Linked DNA regions of Variovorax paradoxus. The protein of the gene in region 2 interacts with the protein of the main gene of each other region in a pairwise test. Links are inferred from orthologs where the notes say so. Each region holds a gene or a part of one and is shown on either strand. Other genes may lie near its edges.

Evidence for each region.
Region 1: the proteins of rplK (region 2) and prmA interact in binary tests that used the Escherichia coli proteins (3 or more experiments, as listed by UniProt). The link is inferred for Variovorax paradoxus from one-to-one orthologs.

What each region holds. Positions count from the first base shown.
Region 1 is NZ_CP102931.1:5,686,607-5,697,660, forward strand. Bases 8,173-11,054 are described here. They hold prmA (50S ribosomal protein L11 methyltransferase), read right to left. Parts: upstream 10,118-11,054; coding sequence 9,227-10,117; downstream 8,173-9,226. Other genes in these bases: NWF24_RS26855 (zinc-ribbon and DUF3426 domain-containing protein), read right to left, coding at 8,173-9,174; accC (acetyl-CoA carboxylase biotin carboxylase subunit), read right to left, coding at 10,133-11,054. In the rest of the region: NWF24_RS26825 (sigma-54-dependent transcriptional regulator), read left to right, coding at 1-790; 1,6-anhydro-N-acetylmuramyl-L-alanine amidase AmpD, read left to right, coding at 777-1,376; NWF24_RS26835 (ribonucleoside-diphosphate reductase subunit alpha), read left to right, coding at 1,727-4,642; NWF24_RS26840 (ribonucleotide-diphosphate reductase subunit beta), read left to right, coding at 4,835-6,061; NWF24_RS26845 (histone H1-like DNA-binding protein), read left to right, coding at 6,258-6,767; NWF24_RS26850 (carbohydrate kinase family protein), read right to left, coding at 6,861-7,763; more of NWF24_RS26855, read right to left, coding at 7,822-8,172. UniProt on the Escherichia coli protein: Methylates ribosomal protein L11.
Region 2 is NZ_CP102931.1:6,049,718-6,060,816, forward strand. What follows is about bases 664-3,590. They hold rplK (50S ribosomal protein L11), read right to left. Parts: upstream 2,380-3,590; coding sequence 1,948-2,379; downstream 664-1,947. Other genes in these bases: rplJ (50S ribosomal protein L10), read right to left, coding at 664-1,003; rplA (50S ribosomal protein L1), read right to left, coding at 1,249-1,947; nusG (transcription termination/antitermination protein NusG), read right to left, coding at 2,523-3,143; secE (preprotein translocase subunit SecE), read right to left, coding at 3,144-3,527. Outside these bases: rplL (50S ribosomal protein L7/L12), read right to left, coding at 49-423; more of rplJ, read right to left, coding at 467-663; tuf (elongation factor Tu), read right to left, coding at 3,729-4,922; NWF24_RS28445 (uracil-DNA glycosylase), read right to left, coding at 5,453-6,160; indole-3-glycerol phosphate synthase TrpC, read right to left, coding at 6,157-6,957; trpD (anthranilate phosphoribosyltransferase), read right to left, coding at 6,987-8,009; NWF24_RS28460 (LysE family translocator), read right to left, coding at 8,032-8,694; ltaE (low-specificity L-threonine aldolase), read right to left, coding at 8,711-9,769; NWF24_RS28470 (aminodeoxychorismate/anthranilate synthase component II), read right to left, coding at 9,776-10,360; NWF24_RS28475 (GxxExxY protein), read right to left, coding at 10,357-10,749; trpE (anthranilate synthase component I), read right to left, coding at 10,746-11,099. UniProt on the Escherichia coli protein: Forms part of the ribosomal stalk which helps the ribosome interact with GTP-bound translation factors.

The DNA.
Region 1 (11,054 bases), 360 kb from region 2 along the record:
GGCCGCGCGCGGCGGCACGCTGTTTCTCGACGAAATCGGCGATCTGCCGCTGGCGATGCAGTCGAAGCTGCTGCGCGCGATCCAGGAGCGCAGCGTGCGCTCGATCGGCTCGACGCAGGAAGAAACTGTCGACGTGCGCATCGTCAGCGCCACCCATAAAGACTTGCACGCCGAAGTGCAGGCTGGCCGCTTCCGCCAGGATCTTTTCTACCGCCTCAACGTGATCGAGATCGCCGTGCCCGCGCTGCGCGACCGTCGTGAGGACCTGCCCGCGCTGTGCACCGCGCTGCTCTCGCGCATCGCACAAGACGGCGGGCTGCCCGTGCCGCATCTGTCGGACGAACTGCTGCGCCGCCTCGCGCAGCATCCGTTGAACGGCAACGTGCGCGAGCTCGAAAACCTGCTGCACCGCGCGGTGGCACTGAACGACGGCGACGAACTTCATCTCGACCTGATGGGCGGTTTCACTGCTGCGGCCGAAGCCGCGGCGTCCGCGCCAGCGCCGCTGTCGCCCGTCACCGACGCGCCTGTCGCGCTGGCTCCACTTCCGAGCGCGCCGGTCGCGCCGCCCAAGGCCGCACCGCCGCCGCTGCCCTCCGACCTGCAGGCCTATCTCGATCAGCAGGAGCGCGAGATCCTCGTGCGCGCGCTGCACGAGAGCGGCTTCAACCGCACCGCGGCCGCCGCGCGGCTCGGCATGAGCCTGCGCCAGATCCGCTACCGTATCGCGCGACTGGGCATCACCACGCCCAACGGCGATGACGGCGCGAGCAGCCATGTCGACGACTGAAGCCAACGACGGCGGACTCTGGCAAGCCGGCTGGTACCGCTTCGCGAAGGCGCTGCACTCGCCGAACTTCGGGCCCCGCCCCGCGGGCGCGCAGACCGACCTCATCGTGCTGCACTCGATCAGCCTGCCGCCCGGTGAATACGGCGGCGACGCGGTGCAGCAGCTGTTCACCAATCAGCTCGACTGGGACGCGCACCCCTACTTCCAGTCGATCCGCGGCCTCGAGGTGTCCTCGCATTTCTACGTGCGCCGCAACGGCGAACTCTGGCAGTTCGTGAGCTGCGACGACCGCGCCTGGCATGCCGGCGTGTCGTCGTGGCGCGGCCGCGGCAACTGCAACGACGACTCCGTCGGCATCGAACTCGAAGGCCTCGAAGGCCAGCCCTTCGAAGAGCCGCAATACGAGACGCTCGCGAGCCTGTGCGCCGCCATCGCGCAGCACTACGCGATCGCGCACATCGCCGGCCACGAGCACATCGCGCCGGGCCGCAAACAGGATCCGGGCGCGGGATTCGACTGGCGCCTGCTGCGCGAACAACTCGGCTGGAATCCACAGATGTTTCCGCCACAGGTGGAGCAGCGCTAATTTTTTCAATCGTGCGGCGCCTCGCGATGCGTCGCTCTTGCGGCGCAGCAATGCGAAAATAGCAGTCGCGCGATTCAGCAACCATGCGGCCTGCAGGCCCAAATCGGCTTGCAAGCCAAGCCCCATGCGGGTTGAGAGACCATAGGCCAGTATTCAAGCGGCATCGCTGACCGTGTCCTATGGCGGAAGTAATACCGGCAATCCTTGTATCCATAGGAAAACGCTACATCTAGTGGGTTGTACACCCCCCGCACCCTAGATATAGTGTCCCCTGTCCGGTCATCTACACCGGCGCAGCGCCCGGCCCAGGCGCCGCCATCCAACAAGAATTGCCAACCGAGAGGAAGCGAATGCAAACTGCCCTGAACCCCCAATCGACCCCGCGTGCCGTTCCCTCGACGCCACCGCAACAGCAGCGAGACACTGCTGGCTCCCCCACCGGCCAGAACCTGGCCCACTACCAGATCATCCGCCGCAATGGCGCTGTCGTGCCCTTCGAGCCGAACAAGATCGCCATCGCGATGATGAAAGCCTTCCTGGCCGTGCACGGCACCCAGGGCGCGGCTTCGGCCAGCGTGCGCGAAACGGTCGACGTGCTCACGCAGGGCGTGATCCGCGCGCTGGTGCGTTCGCGTCCGGGCGGCGGCACCTTCCACATCGAAGACGTGCAAGACCAGGTCGAGCTCGGCCTGATGCGCGGCGGCCACCACGAAATTGCCCGCGCCTACGTGCTGTACCGCGAACGCCGCACGCAGGAGCGCTCGAAGCAGGGCGAGCAAGACGTGCCGGCCACGCCCGCGCTGCACGTGCTGGACAACGGCGAGCTCGTCACCCTTGACCTGAACGAACTCAAGGGCCTGATCGAGTCGGCCTGCGAAAACCTGGGCGACAGCATCACGTCCGCACCGATCGTCGCCGAGACGATGCGCAACCTGTACGACGGCGTGCCGCTCGACGAGGTCTACAAGGCCTCGATCCTGGCGGCCCGCACGCTGATCGAGAAAGACCCCGACTACACCTTCGCCACCGCGCGCCTGCTGCTGCACACGATCTTCAAGGAGATCATCGGCCGCGAAGTGATGCCGGCCGAGCGTGCCACCGCCTACGCCGACTACTTCCCGCAGTTCATCAAGAAGGGCGTGGACAACGACCTGCTCGACGAGAAGCTGCTGCAGTACGACCTGCCCCGCCTGGGCGCGGCGCTGAAGGCCGAGCGCGACAACCAGTTCGACTACCTCGGCCTGCAGACCCTGTATGACCGCTACTTCCTGCACGTGCGCAAGACCCGCATCGAGCTGCCGCAGGCCTTCTTCATGCGCGTGGCCATGGGCCTGTCGCTGAATGAAATCGACCGCGAAGCCCGTGCCATCGAGTTCTACGAAGTGCTGTCGTCGTTCGACTTCATGTCGAGCACGCCCACGCTGTTCAACGCCGGCACGCTGCGCTCGCAGCTGTCGAGCTGCTACCTGACCACCGTGCCCGACGACCTCGACGGCATCTACGAGTCGATCAAGGAAAACGCGCTGCTGTCGAAGTTCGCCGGCGGCCTGGGCAACGACTGGACCCGCGTGCGCGCGCTCGGCAGCCACATCAAGGGCACGAACGGCGAATCGCAGGGCGTGGTGCCGTTCCTGAAGGTGGTGAACGACACGGCCGTGGCCGTGAACCAGGGCGGCAAGCGCAAGGGCGCTGTCTGCACGTACCTCGAAACCTGGCACCTCGACATCGAGGAGTTCCTGGAACTGCGCAAGAACACCGGCGACGACCGCCGCCGCACGCACGACATGAACACCGCCAACTGGATCCCCGACCTGTTCATGCGCCGCGTGATGGAAAAGGGCACCTGGACGCTTTTCTCGCCCTCCAACGTGCCCGACCTGCACGACCTGTTCGGCGCCGACTTCGAGAAGGCCTACGTGGCCTACGAAGAGAAGGCTGCCCGCGGCGACATCAAGCCCGCGCGCACCATCCAGGCGACCGACCTGTGGCGCAAGATGCTCACGATGCTGTTCGAGACCGGCCACCCCTGGATCACGTTCAAGGACGCCTGCAACGTGCGCTCGCCGCAGCAGCACGCCGGCGTGGTGCACTCGTCGAACCTCTGCACCGAGATCACGCTGAACACCAGCGACACCGAAACCGCCGTCTGCAACCTGGGTTCCGTGAACCTGCTGCAGCACCTGAAGGACGGCAAGGTCGACCAGGAAAAGCTGAAGAAGACGATCTCCACGGCGATGCGCATGCTCGACAACGTGATCGACATCAACTACTACGCCGTGAAGAAGGCGCGCGACTCGAACCTGCGCCACCGTCCGGTCGGCCTGGGCCTGATGGGCTTCCAGGACGCGCTGTACGAACTGCGCATTCCGTACGCCTCACAAGAGGCCGTGCAGTTCGCCGACGAGTCGATGGAAGCCATCTGCTACCACGCCTACTGGGCCTCGACCGACCTGGCGCGCGAACGCGGCAAGTACTCGAGCTACAAGGGCTCGCTGTGGGACAAGGGCATCCTGCCGATCGACTCGCTCGACCTGCTGGAAAAGGCACGCGGCGGCTACGTCGAGGTCGACCGCTCGGCCACCCTCGACTGGGACGCGCTGCGCTCGAAGATCAAGGCCGACGGCATGCGCAATTCGAACTGCGTGGCCATCGCACCGACCGCGACCATCTCGAACATCATCGGCGTGGACGCTTCGATCGAACCCTGCTTCGGCAACCTGTCGGTCAAGTCGAACCTGTCGGGCGAATTCACCGTGATCAACCACTACCTGGTGCGCGACCTGAAGCGCCTGGGCCTGTGGGACGACGTGATGGTGATGGACCTGAAGCACTTCGACGGTTCGCTGCGTCCTATCGACCGCGTGCCGCAGGATGTGAAGGCGCTCTACGCCACCGCGTTCGAAGTCGAAACCACGTGGCTGGTCGAAGCCGCTGCGCGTCGCCAGAAGTGGATCGACCAGGCGCAGTCGCTGAACATCTACATGGCCGGCGCATCGGGCAAGAAGCTCGACGACACCTACAAGCTGGCATGGCTGCGCGGCCTGAAGACCACGTACTACCTGCGTACGCAGAGCGCGACGCACGCCGAGAAGTCGACGGTGCAATCGGGCCGTCTCAACGCGGTGTCGTCGGGCAACGACGCACCTTCGGGCATGAGCGCACTCGAAGCCGCCGCTGCTGCAGCGAAGGCACAGATGAGCGCAATGCCCGCCACCGACATCGCGTTCTGCGGTGTGGACGATCCGACCTGTGAAGCGTGCCAATAACGCGTCGATGCTCGCGACAGTGAGTCAGTGAGGTGCATGCAAAAAATCGCGCGACGTTCACTCAATGAAGGCATTGACTGACATCGCGCGATGCATGCGAGCAACATAACAACCACATAAATGGCGTGCGATGTGAACGAGCACTTTGCAACTCACATCGTTACTCCGATAATTTGAGCATTGGATTTTTCTATGTTGACCTGGGACGAAGAAGTCAAGCCCTCCTTACCAAAGGATATGCAACAAGGATTGCAGCACCACAACGCATCGACCAGCGGCTTGCCCGCAGGCCGTTCGGTGGACGCTCCGACTTCGTCGATTGCGCAACCCGCGCTCCGCGCGCTCGATGACGGCGCAGTCGTGCGTCCGGTTGCCGCCGCAGCAGCAACGCCCGCTGTCACCCAACGCGTCAAGGCTTCCGACAAGCGCATCATCAACGGCCAGACCGACGTCAACCAGCTGGTGCCGTTCAAGTACAAGTGGGCGTGGGAAAAATACCTCGCCACCTGCGCCAACCACTGGATGCCGCAGGAAGTGAACATGACGCGCGACATCGCGCTCTGGAAAGACCCGAACGGCCTGACCGAAGACGAACGCCGCATCGTCAAGCGCAACCTCGGCTTCTTCGTGACCGCCGACTCGCTGGCTGCCAACAACATCGTGCTGGGCACCTATCGCCACATCACGGCCCCCGAATGCCGCCAGTTCCTGCTGCGCCAGGCTTTTGAAGAAGCGATCCACACGCACGCGTACCAGTACATCGTCGAGTCGCTCGGCCTGGACGAGAGCGAGATCTTCAACGCCTACAACGAAGTGCAATCGATCCGTGAGAAGGACCAGTTCCTGCTCCCGTTCATCGACGCCATCAGCGACCCGCACTTCAAGACCGGCACTCACGAAACCGACCAGACGCTGCTCAAGTCGCTCATCGTGTTCGCCTGCCTGATGGAAGGCCTGTTCTTCTACGTCGGCTTCACGCAGATTCTTGCGCTGGGCCGCCAGAACAAGATGACCGGCGCCGCCGAGCAGTACCAGTACATCCTGCGCGACGAGTCGATGCACTGCAACTTCGGCATCGACCTGATCAACCAGCTCAAGCTCGAGAACCCCGGCCTCTGGACCTCCGAGTTCAAGGCCGAGATCAAGGCGCTCTTCATGCGCGCCGTCGAGCTCGAATACAAATACGCCGAAGACACCATGCCACGTGGCGTGCTCGGCATGAACGCCTCCATGTTCAAGGGCTACCTGCGCTACATCGCCAACCGGCGTGCACAGCAGATTGGCCTCGAAACGCTCTTCCCGAACGAAGAAAATCCGTTCCCCTGGATGAGCGAAATGATTGACCTGAAGAAAGAGCGCAACTTTTTCGAAACCCGCGTGATCGAGTACCAGTCGGGTGGTGCGCTCTCCTGGGATTGAATCTTTCGACAAGAATTAATGAATTCAAGAATTGCCCTTGCCACCGATCGCGCCAAAGAGCGCGGCATGGACTAGGGCTCAGGTGTTCATGGTGCTGGGGCTCAGATCTCAACGCCATGAATCGCTTCACGCTACCCAACGTGCGTGGAGTGCTTCAATAGGTTGATTTTTTCAACTTGATCAAGGAGAAATAGAAATGGCAACTGCAAAGAAAGCGCCGGCTAAGAAAGCCGCTGCAAAGAAGGCTCCGGCAAAGAAGGCTGTGGCCGCTAAGAAGGCTCCGGCAAAGAAGGTAGCCGCCAAGAAGGCTCCGGCCAAGAAGGTCGCTGCGAAGAAGGCTCCGGCGAAGAAGGTAGCCGCCAAGAAGGCAGCTCCGGCCAAGAAGGCCGCTGCGAAGAAGGCTCCGGCGAAGAAGGCCGTAGCCAAGAAGGCGCCTGCGAAGAAGGCTGCTGCCAAGAAGGCGCCTGCAAAGAAGGCCGCCGCCAAGAAGGCGCCTGCGAAGAAGGCTGCTGCCAAGAAGGCGCCTGCGAAAAAGGCTGCGGCCAAGAAAGCCGCGAAAAAGCCTGCTGCCAAAAAGCCTGCTGCGAAGAAGGCTCCCAAGGCTGCTGCGCCCGCCAAGGCTGCAGCCGTAGCGCCTGCCCCTGCGGCGCAAACGACGCTGAATCCCCAGGCAGCTTGGCCGTTCCCCACGGCCAGCAAGCCCTGAGCTTCTCAGCGGCCTTGAAGGCGCAAAGCCCGGCACCTCGCGGTGTCGGGCTTTTTTATTGGCGCTTCTTCAGGAAGAAGATCGAGGACCGAATCAGAGGCCCAGGGCCTTGCGGTCGATCTCGTAGTTCTGCGGGCCACGCTGCGCGATCTTGATCGCGCCGACCTTGTTGCCCAGCGCTGCGCACTGCGCCAGCGGCCAGCCCTTTTCCAGGCCGAACAGCAGCGCACCACGCCACGCGTCGCCGCAGCCCGTGGGCTCGACCACTTCGGTGGCCACCACGCCTGGCACGTGCTCGCGCTCGCCGTCAGTCCAGATCTCGCAGCCCTCGGACGCCAGCGTGACCACCAGGCCGCGCACGCGCTTCGAGATCTCCGCCAGGCTCCAGCCGGTGCGCTGCGACAGCATCTTGCCTTCGTAGTCGTTCACCACCACCCAGCTCGCGAGATCAACGAAATGGCGCAGCGCCTCGCCGTCGAACATCGGCAAACCCTGGCCCGGATCGAACACGAACGGAATGCCTGCGGCGGCGAATTGCTCGGCGTGCTGCAGCATCGCGTCACGGCCATCGGGCGCGATGATGCCGAGCTTGATGTCGTCGCGCGCGGCCACCTTCGTGATGTGCGCCTGCTGCATCGCGCCGGGGTGGAAGGCGGTGATCTGGTTGTTGTCGACGTCGCTCATGATCATCGCCTGCGCGGTGAAGGTGTCGTCGAGCTGGCGCACGAACTCGGTGTCGATACCAAGCGAGCGCATGCGCTCGAGGTACGAAGCGCCGTCGTTGCCGAGCGTGGCCATCGGTAGCGCAGTGCCGCCCAGTGCGTTGAGGCTGTAGGCGATGTTGCCGGCACAGCCGCCGAAGTCACGCCGTAGCGTCGGCACCAGGAACGACACATTGAGGATGTGCAGCTGGTCCGGAAGAATCTGGTCGGCGAACCGGCCCTCGAAAGTCATGATGGTGTCGAACGCGAGGGACCCGCAAATCACTGCTGCCATGGTTGAGCCGTTGGTTGAATGGTGGATGGAAAAGGACGCGTGCAGGCAGGCGCCCCGCTCAGGGATAGAAAGCTTCGACGCGGTAGCCTGCGATCGGCGGTAGCGCTGCGGCTTCCGAAGCGGACAAGGTCAGTGGCAGCGAGGCCGCGCGGTCGGCTCGGGCCTGCAGCACCGTCGGTGCACCGTAGTCCGCCGGCAACAGCACGCGGCGCACCACGGCGCGCTCCTGCGTGTCGAGCAGCGAGAGTTCGACGGCGGGCATTGCGAGCGGCACGGTGGCGCCATTGCGCAGGGTGAAGCTCAGACGGTAGTCGTTGCCGCCGCTCTTCTCGCGCGCGAAGGCCGCGCCTTCGATCACGATGTCGCCGATCTGGCGCAGGGCCGCGAGTTCGCAGCCTGTGTACTGGCACAGTGCCGCCAAGGCGGGCCGCAGATTGGGCTGGCGCGCGGCAATGCCGTCGCGCTCGTGGCGGATGACCTGCAGGATGAGCAGCAGCACAGCAATCACCGCCAGCAGGACCAGCACGATGCGCACGCCCTTGCGCTGCCAGAAGCCGGTCGCCTTCTCGGAGGGCTCGTCGTCGTCCGCGAAGGGATGCCCTATTGGCAGTTCGAAATCCGGGGAGAGCGCAAGGTCGGACTCGCTTTCGGCCTGCACCACCACAGGCGAAGCCTTCGCGGCCGCGCGCTCCTCACGCGCCTTGGCGCTCGCGATCTTGGCCGACTTGATGCGGGCACGGCGCAGCGCCTTCTGCATCTGCACCTGGTCGTGGTCTTTTTCTTCCTGCTCGCGCTCCCCTTCTGCGCCGTCGTCGCTCGCGCGCTCGATCATCAGCCCACGCGTTGCCTTGATGCGCGGGGCGACGGGCAGCGGCGGCGCCGGGGGTGGTGGCGCGGGCGGCGGCGACGCGAGGTTCAGGTCGATGTTCGGGAACGGCGGCAGCGTGCTCGGTGGAGGCTTCCACGCGGGTTCGCTGACGTCGAGGTCGGACCATGGCTCGTCGGCGACGATGCCGTGTTCGGGCAATGACAGCGAGAACTCAAGCGCTGCTGGAGGCGGTGGTGGCGACGCCGGTGTCGGTGCAGGCGCCTCCGGGGGCAGCGCATGCCGAGGCTGCTGCTCGGGCTCATCGTCGAAGAAGTCCGCATCCTCGGCCGGCGAAGAAGACTCCAACTCGGGCGCGCCCTTGGGCTCCGAGGCTGCCTCGACCAGCCCTGGCATATAGCCAGCACCCTGCACCGGCGCCGCCGCATTCGCCGCCGCACCATCGGGTGCCTCGTGCAGATCGAGCGTGGCGTCGAACACATGGCTGCACCGGCCGCAACGCACCCAGCCATCAGAGATGCGAAGCTGGTCGCGCACCACCTTGAAGGTGGTGGTGCAGGCGGGGCAGCGCGTGACGAGACTCATGACCGGGCGATTGTAGGGTCGAGCCCTCGCCACGGGAGGGGCGCAAGGCGGCTCAGCAGCGCGCGGTCATGAGGATCCAGCCGTCCTCGGTGTCGCTGACTTCGAGCTTCGCGTACGGCGCGTAGGCCTCTTTCAATTCATCGGCCTGGCGCTCGAGGATGCCGGCCATCACCAGCGATCCGCCCGCCTTCACATGGCTGCGCAGCAACGGCGCGAGCACCTTGAGCGGCGTGGCCAGGATGTTGGCGAGCACAGTGTCGTAGAGGCCCTTCGCCGCTTCGGGCAGGCCCGCGTTCAGCCGGACGCCGTTGGCCTCGGCATTGAGCCGGGTCGACGAAACCGCGGCTTCGTCGATGTCGACGGCGTCGATGTCGGTGGCGCCGAACTTCGCCGCACCGATCGCAAGAATGCCGGAGCCGCAGCCGTAGTCGAGCACGCGCTGGTTAGCCAGCACACCGTCGCCCCGCGTCGCGATCCACCGCAGGCACATGCGCGTGGTGGGATGCGTGCCAGTGCCGAAGGCCAGACCTGGATCGAGCCGGATCACCTGCTTTGCCTGCTCGGGTGGCTCATGCCACGTCGGCACGATCCAGAACTCGGGCGTGATCTCGACGGGCGCAAACTGCGATTGCGTCAGGCGCACCCAGTCCTGCTCGGGCACCGGCGCAATGCCGAGCACCTCGCAGCCTTCGAAGAAATCCTGCAGCGCGAGCACCGACGCGGCCTCTTTGGCGAGCGCCTCGTCGGGGAACAGCGCGATCACGCGCGAACGCTGCCAGCCTTCCTTCGGCGGCGGCATGCCCGGCTCGCCGAACAGCGCCTGCTCTGCGTCGGTCTGCGCGTCGGCGTCTTCCACCGACACGCTCAATGCATCGAGTGCATCGAGCGCTTCGCCGAGCGTTTCGACCCGGTCTTCCGGCGCCATCAGGCGGAGTTCGAACATCGCGGCGTTCCCCGGTCAGCGCTTGTGCGCCGCCAGCCACTCTTCCAAGTAGTGGATGTTGGTGCCGCCGGTCATGAACTTGGAATCAACCATCAACTCGCGGTGCAGCGGGATGTTGGTCTGGATGCCTTCGATCACGGTTTCGTTGAGCGCCGTGCGCATGCGGGCCATGGCCTGCTCGCGCGTGTCGCCGTAGACGATGATCTTGCCGATCATGGAGTCGTAGTTCGGTGGCACGAAGTAGTTGGTGTACGCGTGCGAGTCGACGCGAACGCCCGGACCACCCGGCGGGTGCCACATCGTGATGCGGCCCGGCGACGGCGTGAACTTCCACGCGTCTTCGGCATTGATGCGGCACTCGATGGCGTGGCCGTGCATCTGGATCTGGCGCTGCGTGAACGGCAGCTTTTCGCCGGCGGCCACCATGATCTGCGTCTTGACGATGTCGATGCCGGTGGTGAACTCGGTCACCGGGTGCTCCACCTGCACGCGCGTGTTCATTTCAATGAAATAGAACTCGCCGTTCTCGTAGAGAAACTCGAAGGTGCCGGCACCGCGGTAGTTGATCTTCTTGCAGGCGGCCGCACAGCGCTCGCCGATCTTCTCGATCAGCTTGCGCGGAATGCCCGGCGCGGGCGATTCCTCGATCACCTTCTGGTGGCGGCGCTGCATGGAGCAGTCGCGCTCGCCCAGGTAGACCGCGTTCTTGTGCTTGTCCGCGAGGATCTGGATTTCGATGTGGCGCGGGTTCTGGAGAAACTTCTCCATGTACACGGCCGGATTGTTGAAGGCCGCGCCGGCTTCCGCCTTGGTCATCTGGATCGCGTTGACCAGAGCCGCCTCGGTGTGCACCACGCGCATGCCGCGACCACCGCCGCCGCCCGCCGCCTTGATGATGACCGGGTAGCCGATGGCACGCGCAATGCGCTTGTTGGTG
Region 2 (11,099 bases):
AGGCTGGAGGGCCTTTTCAGGCACCTCCAGCCCTCCAGGGGGTCTGAATTACTTCAGTTCCACCTTGGCGCCGGCTTCTTCCAGCTTCTTCTTGGCAGCGTCAGCGTCAGCCTTCGACAGGCCTTCCTTGACAGCCTTGGGAGCGGCTTCCACCAGGTCCTTGGCTTCCTTGAGGCCCAGGCCGGTGATTTCGCGCACAGCCTTGATGACCGACACCTTGTTCGCGCCGACATCAGCCAGCACGACATTGAATTCGGTCTTTTCTTCGACCACAGCAGCGGCAGCGCCACCACCGGCGGCCGGGGCCGACATTGCAGCGGCGCTCACGCCGAACTTCTCTTCGATGGCTTTCACCAGGTCGTTGAGTTCCAGGACCGTCATGCTGTCGAGCGCGGTCAGAAATGCGTCTTTATCGAATGCCATTTTTGTTTCCTAACAATTGGGTTGAATATTTCAAACGCGAGGCTCAGGCGGCCTGCGCTTCTGCCGGTGCATCGGCAACAGGTGCAGCTTCGCCACCACCGCGCTTCTCGGCCAGCGCCGCGAGCACGCGGGCGGTACGAGAGATCGGGGATTGCATCAAGCCCAGCAATTGCGCCAGCAGCACTTCCTTCGAAGGGATGTTGGCCAGTTGCTTCACGCCGTCGACGTCCAGGGCCTTGCCACCGAAGGCGCCGCCGCGAATGACCAGCTTGTCGTTGGTCTTCGCGAAATCGGCCACCACCTTAGCGGCGGCCACAGCGTCTTCGGAGAAGCCGTAGATCAGCGGACCGGTCATCTGGTCGCCAACAATCTCAAACGGGCTACCAGCGACAGCACGGCGGGCCAGGGTGTTCTTCAGAACACTCAGGCTCACACCCTTGCTGCGCGCTTCGTTGCGCAGTTTGGTCATATCGGCCACCGTGATGCCACGGTATTCCGCCATCACGAGCGTTTGAGCTTTTGCGGCGAGGCTGGTCACATCACTGATGACCGCTTCTTTCTCACTGCGATTCAGACTCAAGGTCTACTCCTTTTAATGCGATCTTCGGCCGGGGCCTGGGATCGCGCTTCATGCAGCGACCAACTGTTTCGGAACAAAAATCAAATTCCTTGCAGCGGGATCGCCATCTGCGCTGATTGCCTGACGGGAAGGTCCGGCGATTAAGTGCAGCACCCTGCACACCAGCGGTCTTGGATGGCCCGCGGCAACCGAAGCCGCCGCGACCCACCACATTCGCCCCACCCTTTCGGGCAGAGCAAATCTCTTTAGCTCGCCGAGATGGTTTGCGTGTCCACGCGGACACCCAGACCCATGGTCGACGACACAGCCACCTTGCGCAGGTACACGCCCTTGCTGGTCGCGGGCTTGGCCTTGACCAAAGCGTCGATCAGCGCGGCGAGGTTGCCCTGCAGCTTGTCGTTGTCGAACGAGCGACGGCCGATCGTGCCGTGCACGATGCCGGCCTTGTCGACGCGGAACTGAACCTGGCCAGCCTTGGCGTTCTTCACGGCCGTGGCGACGTCCGGGGTCACCGTGCCAACCTTCGGGTTGGGCATCAGGCCGCGCGGGCCGAGGATCTGGCCGAGCGTACCGACGACGCGCATGGCGTCAGGGGCGGCGATCACGACGTCGAAAGGCATGTCGCCAGCCTTGACCATGGCAGCCAGGTCGTCCATGCCGACGATGTCGGCACCGGCGGCCTTGGCTTCTTCAGCCTTGGCGCCTTGGGCGAACACGGCGACGCGCTTGGTCTTGCCAGTGCCGTTGGGCAGCACGACGGCGCCACGCACAACCTGGTCCGACTTCTTCGCATCGATGCCGAGCTGCACGGCCACGTCGATCGATTCGTCGAACTTGGCGGTGGCGGCTTCCTTGACGATGGTGATCGCGTCAACCAGCGGGTACAGCTTGTTGCTGTCGACCTTGCCTTCGAGCGACTTCTGCTTCTTGGTGATCTTGGACATTTACACGCCCTCCACATTCACGCCCATCGAGCGGGCCGAGCCGGCGATGGTACGAACTGCTGCGTCGAGGTCGGCGGCAGTCAGGTCCTTCATCTTGGCCTTGGCGATTTCTTCGAGCTGAGCGCGCGTGATCTTGCCAACCTTGTCGGTGTGCGGACGGGCCGAGCCCTTTTCCAGCTTGATGGCCTTCTTGATCAAGGTGATCGCCGGGGGCGTCTTGATGATGAAGGTGAAGCTCTTGTCAGCGAACGCGGTGATGACCACCGGCAGCGGCAGACCCGGCTCGACGCCTTGGGTTTGCGCGTTGAACGCCTTGCAGAACTCCATGATGTTCAGACCGCGCTGACCGAGTGCGGGACCGATCGGCGGGGACGGGTTGGCCTTACCAGCTGGCACTTGCAGCTTGATGAAGCCGACGATTTTTTTCGCCATGCTATTTGCTCCTTGCGGGTGATATCGCCTTGGCTTGCGGCCGCGGCTCCCCGGGGTTAAACGACTCTTCGATCAAGGCCGCGCGCCGAGTCGGACAACGCGCAGCCGGAAACAGTAACGCCGACCCGAAGGCCGGCGGGGCGTCAGGTCTTCTCGACCTGGCTGAATTCGAGTTCCACAGGTGTCGCGCGGCCGAAAATCATGACCGACACGCTCACCTTGCTCTTCTCGTAGTTGACTTCTTCGACAGTGCCGTTGAAATCGGTGAACGGGCCTTCCTTGACGCGCACGAATTCGCCAACGGTGAACTCGACCTTGTGACGCGGCTTCTCGGTGCCCTGCTGCATCTGGCTGACGATGTCCTCGACCTCTTTCTGCGAGATCGGGGCCGGACGGTTCTTGGCGCCGCCCACGAAACCCGTCACCTTGTTGGTGTGCTTCACCAGGTGCCAGCTCTCGTCGTCCATGATCATTTCGACCAGCACGTAGCCCGGGAAGAAGCGACGCTCGGTGGTGCGCTTCTGGCCGTTCTTGATCTCGACCACTTCTTCGGTCGGAACCAGGATGCGGCCGAACTTGTCCTGCATGCCGGCGCGATTGATGCGCTCGGTGATGTTGCGCTCGACGGCCTTCTCCATGCCCGAATAGGCATGCACCACGTACCAACGCAGATCTGGGTTGGCGGCGGGAGCCAGCACCGAGGTGTTTTCTTCCTCTGGTGCGCCCGGCGTGGTTTCAACTGCATTCACTGGATCAGCGGTCATTTATTTTCTCCAGCCCAGAATGAGGTCGAAAAACACCCATTCGAGCGTCTTGTCGGTGAGCCAGAGGAAGACGGACATGATCGCCACGAAGGCGAACACATAAGCCGTCATCTGCATCGCTTCCTTGCGGGTCGGCCAGACGACCTTCTTGACCTCGCGCCACGAGTCGCGACCGAAGGCCCACAACTGACGGCCATTCTCCGAACTGCCGAAGGCAGCCACCGCCGCGGCCAAGCCAACCAGCAGCGCAGCCCATTGCACCAGCGAGCCTTGGCGCGACAGCAGATAGAACGCCACGATAGCGCCCACTGCCAGCACGACAGCCACGGCCAGTTTGGCCTTGTCAGCGCCGGTGCTCACGGTTTCGATTTGAGAAGTGGCCATGTTTGGCTGATTTCCTGTGACCCTGAGGCCTTCAATTCAATGCGTCTCTTGAGACGCCGAAGCCCGTCGGGACGCGACGGGCTTTTTTCGGAGTGCCACCTAAGTGGCAGGGGCAGTAGGAATCGAACCTACAACCTTCGGTTTTGGAGACCGACGCTCTGCCAATTGAGCTATACCCCTCCGGTACTCTTTGCGCCCGACTTAGATGTCGAGGATCTTGGCCACGACGCCCGAACCCACGGTACGGCCGCCTTCACGGATGGCGAAGCGCAGGCCTTCTTCCATCGCGATCGGGTTGATCAGCTTGACGGTGATGCTGACGTTGTCGCCAGGCATGACCATTTCCTTGTCCTTGGGCAGCTCGATCGCGCCGGTCACGTCCGTCGTGCGGAAGTAGAACTGCGGACGGTAGTTGTTGAAGAACGGCGTGTGACGGCCGCCTTCGTCCTTCGACAGAACGTACACCTCGGCGGTGAAGTGCGTGTGCGGCTTGATCGAGCCGGGCTTGCACAGCACTTGGCCGCGCTCGACTTCTTCGCGCTTCGTGCCGCGCAGCAGCACGCCGACGTTGTCGCCAGCCTGACCCTGGTCCAGCAGCTTGCGGAACATTTCCACGCCGGTGCAGGTGGTCTTGACCGTCGGGCGGATGCCCACGATTTCGATTTCTTCACCAACCTTGATCACGCCGCGCTCGACAGCGCCGGTCACCACGGTGCCGCGACCCGAGATCGAGAACACGTCTTCCACGGGCATCAGGAACGTGCCGTCCACGGCGCGCTCGGGCGTCGGGATGTACGTGTCCAGGGCTTCGGCCAGCTTCATGATGGCGCCTTCACCCAGTTCGCCCTTGTCGCCTTCCAGGGCGAGCTTGGCCGAGCCGTGGATGATCGGGGTGTCGTCGCCGGGGAACTCGTACTTGTCGAGGAGTTCGCGAACTTCCATTTCGACCAGTTCAAGCAGTTCCTTGTCGTCGACCATGTCGCACTTGTTCAGGAACACGATGATGTAGCCCACGCCCACCTGGCGAGCCAGCAGGATGTGTTCACGGGTCTGGGGCATCGGGCCGTCAGCGGCCGAGCACACCAGGATGGCGCCGTCCATTTGAGCGGCGCCGGTGATCATGTTCTTCACGTAGTCGGCGTGGCCGGGGCAGTCGACGTGTGCGTAGTGGCGATTGGCCGTTTCGTACTCGACGTGCGCGGTGTTGATCGTGATGCCGCGGGCCTTTTCTTCAGGCGCAGCGTCGATCTGGTCGTAGGCCTTGGCTTCGCCGCCGAACTTGGCCGACAGAACCGTTGCGATCGCAGCCGTCAGCGTCGTCTTGCCGTGGTCAACGTGACCGATCGTGCCCACGTTCACGTGCGGCTTGGTGCGGGTGAATTTACCTTTTGCCATTTTTCGACTCCGAAAAAAACGTTTCCAACGTATGCAGATGGGTTGCAAAGCTGCCGTTGCAACCCCCAAAAAACTGGTGCCCTTTGCGGGAATCGGACCCGCGACCTCTCCCTTACCAAGGGAGTGCTCTACCACTGAGCCAAAAGGGCATTTGTAACAAAGTTACGAATTCACATCGCCTCAACAATGAACCGAGTCTCTGGAGCGGGAGACGGGAATCGAACCCGCGTCATCAGCTTGGAAGGCTGGGGTTCTACCATTGAACTACTCCCGCATCGGGGGCACCCAAGGCACCCAAAGCGCGAAATCCAATCGCTCTTAGAAACCAAATTCATCGCTGGTGGAGAGGGCTGGATTCGAACCAGCGTACTCGTAAGAGGGCAGATTTACAGTCTGCTGCCATTAACCACTCGGCCACCTCTCCGGCGAACCTCGAAATATAGCACGGTTTTGTGACTACTCAGAAATCCAAGCATCCAGAAGATGCGGGGAAACTGCTCGAGGCGTGAGCCCACGATTATCGCCCAACTTCACCCCTCCGCCCGCTGGGCCTCCCGCCACGCACGCGCTTCGCCGAAGTGGCCGCAGCCGATGAATGGCACGGGCGGGCGCAACGCCGAAAGAGGCGACGGATGATTCGACATCAGCACCTTATGGCGCTTAACGTCGATCAACGCCCGCTTACTCTGCGCGTGCGAGCCCCACAGCATAAAAACAACAGGCTTAGCCCCGTCTGAGACATGGCGGATGACGGCATCCGTCAGCACCTCCCAGCCACGGCCGGAATGGCTGGCCGGCTGCGCTTCCTCGACTGTCAGGCAGGTGTTGAGCAGCAGCACGCCATGCGTCGCCCACTTCACCAGGCTGCCACCCGGATTCGGGAACGACGGCGGCGGTGTGCCCAGATCACGCTGGAGTTCCTTGAAGATGTTGCGCAACGAAGGCGGCAACGCCACGCCGGGCGCCACGGAAAACGCCAGCCCCTCGGCCTGGCCGCGCCCGTGGTACGGGTCCTGGCCCAGGATCACCACGCGCACGTCTTCCGGCGGCGTGAGTTCCAGCGCCCTCAGCGGCTGGGGCGGAAAGATCACCGCTCCCGCATCGAGACGTTCGCGCAGAAAGCCCAGCAGCTTTTGTCCCACGACACCGCCAAAGAAATCGTCAACCAGTGGCTGCCAGCCAGGCGCCACCAGCCAGTCGGCAGGATCGCTGCTCGGCAGCTGATCGGGCCGGCTCATTTGAACAACGCAGCGAGGGCCTCGCCGGGTTCCTTGGCGCGCATGAACGCTTCGCCGACCAGGAAGGCGTTGACGCCGGCCGCGCGAAGCGTGGCGACGTTTTCGCGCGTGCCGATGCCCGACTCGGTCACAGGCAAACGATCGGCCGGCAGCTTCGGCAGCAAGTCGATGGTCGCCTGGATCGACACCTCGAAATTGCGCAGATTGCGGTTGTTGACCCCGATCAGCGCCGTCTTCAGCCTGAGCGCACGATCGAGCTCAGCCGCGTCGTGCACTTCCACGAGCACCGCCATGCCCAGCCCGTGCGCAATGGCTTCGTAGTCCTTCATCTGCGCATCGTCGAGGCAAGCGGCGATCAACAAGATGGCATCGGCGCCCATCGCGCGCGATTCATACACCTGGTACGCATCGACGATGAAGTCCTTGCGCAGCACCGGCAGGTCGCACGAGGCGCGTGCTTGCTTGAGATAGTCCACGCCGCCCTGGAAGAACTGCTTGTCGGTCAGCACCGACAGGCAGGCTGCACTGATCTCGCCGTCGCCTTCGGCGTAGCTCTGGGCGATATCGGCCGGAATGAAGTCTTCGCGCAGCACGCCCTTGCTTGGGCTGGCTTTCTTGACTTCGGCGATCACCGCGGCCTGGCCGGCGGCGATCTTGGCGCGCAGCGCGCCTTCGAAGTCGCGCGTCAGCACGCGGCTCTCGGCATCGAAGCGCACGGCCTCGAGCGGCGCGCGCTTCAGGGCCGCAGCCACTTCCTGGTGCTTGACGGCAACGATCTTGTCGAGGATGTCGGACATAACTTCTGGGGTTTCCGGTTTCTTGAAACTCAGACGGCCGTGGAGGCCTTGATCAGCTCGGCCAGCTTGGCCTTCGCCGCACCCGAGGCGATGGCGCTGCGCGAGCGCTCCACCCCCGCTTGCACTGAATCGACCACGTTCGCCGCATACAACGCCGCGCCTGCATTCAGCAGCACGATGTCGAGCGCGGGACCGGCCTGATTGTCGAGTACACCAAGAAGCATCGCCTTCGACTGCTCGGGCGTTTCCACGCGCAGCGCGCGGTTGCTCGACATCTGGAAGCCGAAGTCCTCCGGGTGCAGCTCGTACTCGCGGATCTCGCCATCCTTCAACTCGCCCACCATGGTGGCGGCACCGAGCGAAATCTCGTCCATGCCGTCACGCCCGTAGACCACCACCGCATGCTCGGCGCCGAGCCGCTGCAGCGCACGCACCTGGATGCCCACGAGGTCGGGATGGAACACGCCCATCAGGATGTTCGGCGCGCCAGCCGGATTGGTCAGCGGCCCGAGGATGTTGAAGATGGTCTTGATGCCGAGCTCTTTTCGCACCGGCGCGACGTTCTTCATCGCCGGGTGATGGTTCGGCGCGAACATGAAGCCGATGCCGCACTCCTCGATCGAGCGCGCGATCTGCTCGGGCTTGAGGTTGATGTTCACGCCCAGCGACTCCAGCACGTCGGCGCTGCCCGACTTGCTCGACACGCTGCGCCCGCCGTGCTTGCTCACCTTGGCGCCCGCCGCGGCCGCCACGAACATCGAGCAGGTCGAGATGTTGAAGGTGTGCGAGCCGTCGCCGCCTGTGCCGACGATGTCCACGAGGTGCGTCGTGTCCGCGACGGGCACCTTGGTCGACACCTCGCGCATCACCTGCGCGGCGGCGGTGATCTCGCCGATGGTTTCCTTCTTCACGCGCAGGCCGGTGATCAGCGCGGCCATCATCACGGGCGAGCACTCGCCGCTCATGATGAGGCGCACGATGTGCAGCATCTCGTCGTGGAAGACTTCGCGGTGTTCGATGGTGCGCTGCAGCGCTTCCTGGGGGGTGATCATGAAAAGTCTCCTCGAGGGTGAATCAGCGGCCGACGCGAAAGGCGGGCGCGTCGGTGAACGCGAGCTTGAGGCCGAAGCCGATGAAAAGCACGCCGGCGGCGCGGTCGAGCCAGTGCATGCCCTTCTGCACGGCGCTGCGATGCGCCATCCAGCCTGCGGCCAAGGCCCATCCCACATTGACGGGAATGGCGTTGAGGTTGAACAGCACGCCCAGCAGCACGAAGTACAGGGCCTTGTTGTCGGCACCGGGTGCAATGAATTGCGGCACGAAGGCCAGGAAGAACAGCGCGACCTTGGGGTTCAGCACGTTCGTCCAGAAGCCCCCGAAAAAGATCGCCTTGAGACTGCGCTCCCCGCCCGCATCGGCCGCCGCCTTGTCGAGATCCGCAGGCGGCGCCGCGCGCGACAGCAGCATGCGCACGCCCAGATACAGCAGGTACGCCGCGCCGATGTACTTGAGCACGGTGAAGGCCGCCGCCGATGTCGCCATCAGGGTGCCGACGCCGACTGCGGCGGCAAAGATGTGAACGAAGCAGCCGGCCGTGATGCCGAGCCCCGCCACGATGCCGGCGCGCACGCCGCAGCGCAGCGAATTCGTCACGACGTACAGCACGTCGGGCCCAGGCGTGAGGTTCAGCAGCCAGCCGGCGGCGATGAAAGCGAGCAGATGGGGAAGATCAGGCATCGCGCGCTCGCGGGGCTCAGGCGTTGAAGAAGGCGCGGATCGCGGCGACGGCCCGGTCGACGCCGGCGGCATCGACGTCGAGGTGCGTCACGAAGCGCAAGCGGTAAAGCCCCGTCGCCAGGATGCCCTGCTGGTTCAGGCTCGCGATCAGCTCCGATGAACGCGCCTGCGCAGCCCCGGTGAGATCCGCGAACACGATATTCGTGTGCGGCGCCTCGACCGTCAGGCCCTCGATGCCTTCGAGTCCTTGTGCAAGCCGCTGTGCCAATGCATGGTCGTCGGCCAGGCGATCGATGTGGTGATCGAGCGCATGCGATGCAGCCGCAGTCAGCAGCCCGGCCTGCCGCATGCCGCCGCCTGCCATCTTGCGAATGCGATGTGCGCGTGCAATGAATTCACGCGACCCCACCAGCGCCGAGCCGATGGGTGCACCAAGCCCCTTGCTGAAGCACACCGACACGCTGTCGAAGCACTGCGCGATGCGGCGCGCCTCCGCGCGGATGTCGCTACGCTTGTTCAACGCTGCCTGCGCGGTCGCAGCATTGAAGAGCCGTGCGCCGTCCAGATGCCGCTGCAGCCCCTTGCTCTTCGCCAGGTCGGTCGCAGCCTGCACGTAGTCGAAGGGCAGCAGCTTGCCGCCCAGCGTGTTCTCCAGCGCCAGCAGCCGAGTGCGCGCGAAATGCGCGTCATCGGGCTTGACGGCCGCCTCGATCTGCGCCAGCGGCAGCGTGCCGTCGGGTGCATGGTCGAGCGGCTGAGGCTGCACGCTGCCGAACACCGCCGCGCCGCCACCTTCCCATCGATAGCAGTGCGCCTGCTGGCCGACGATGTATTCGTCGCCACGGCCGCAGTGCGAAAGAATCGCGCACAGGTTGCTCTGCGTGCCCGTGGGCACGAACAGCGCAGCCTCGAAGCCCAGCATCGCGGCAATCTTTTCCTGCAGCGCGTTCACGCTCGGATCGGTGCCGAAGACGTCGTCCCCCAGCGGCGCCGCCATCATGGCCTCCCGCATCGCGGGCGTGGGTTGCGTGACGGTGTCGCTGCGCAGGTCGACGAGGGAGGTGCGATCGGTCATGGCGGCTCAGTCCAGGAAGTTCTTGAGCATCGCGTGGCCATGCTCGGTGAGGATCGATTCGGGATGAAACTGCACGCCTTCGATGCGCACGTCATGCGCGAACCCGGTGTGCCGCACCCCCATGATCTCGCCGTCGTCGGTCCAGGCAGTGACAGCCAGTGCCTTCGGGCAGCTCTCCCGCTCGATGGAAAGCGAGTGGTAGCGATTGACGATGAACTTCTCGGGCAGCCCCGCGAACACGCCTTCTTGCGTGGTCGTGATCTCGCTGGTCTTGCCATGCATGAGCTGCTGCGCGCGCACGATCTTGCCGCCGAAGGCCGCGCCGATGGCCTGGTGGCCCAGGCACACGCCAAGAATGGGCAGCTTGCCCGCAAAGGCCTCGATGGCCGCCACCGAAACACCCGCTTCCGCCGGCGAACACGGCCCGGGCGACACCACCAGCCGCGTCACGCCGGAGGCGATCAGCTCGCCGATCTGCGCCACCGTGATCTCGTCGTTGCGGTGCACCTGCACGTCCGCCCCCAGCTCGCCGAAGTACTGGACGATGTTGTAGGTGAAGGAGTCGTAGTTGTCGATCATCAGCAGTTTCATGGCTTGCTCACAATCCGGTGCACGCCCTTGACGACGGGGAACACGTTGAAGTTGATCAGAAGGCCCAGCTTGAGGCCCGACAGGCGCAGCGCGGCCAGCACCTGCGCGCGATGCAGGTCGGTCAGCACGTCGACCGCCTTGAGTTCGACGATGACCGATTGCTCGATCACGAAGCCCGCACGGTACACCTCGCCGAGCGAGCGCCCCTTGTAGCTGGCCGACAGCGCCACGTCGCGCGTGAAGCCGATCTCCCGCTCGGCGAGCTCGATGGCCAGCGCAGCCGCATAGGCCCCTTCGTCGAGCCCCGTGCCGAGCACGCGCTGCACCTCGACGGCCGCGCCGATGATCTCGTGCGAGAAGTCGTTCTGAATATCGGGTGCGGTGCTCATTCCAGGCCTTCCTCGACCAGTTCGGCGGCACGCAGAAGCGCGCGCGCCTTGGCTTCAGTTTCTTTCCACTCCAGCTCGGGCACCGAGTCGGCCACCACGCCAGCCGCGGCCTGCACGTGCAGCATCTGGTCCTTCACGATGCCGGTACGAATGGCAATGGCCACGTCCATGTCGCCCGCGTAGCTGATGTAGCCGCATGCGCCGCCATACAGCCCGCGCTTGGTGAGCTCCAGCTGGTCGATGAGCTCCATCGCATGCACTTTCGGCGCACCGGTCAGCGTGCCCGCCGGGAACGTGGCCTTCAGCACGTCGATGGCGGTCATGCCGTCCTTCAGCGTGCCTTCGACGTT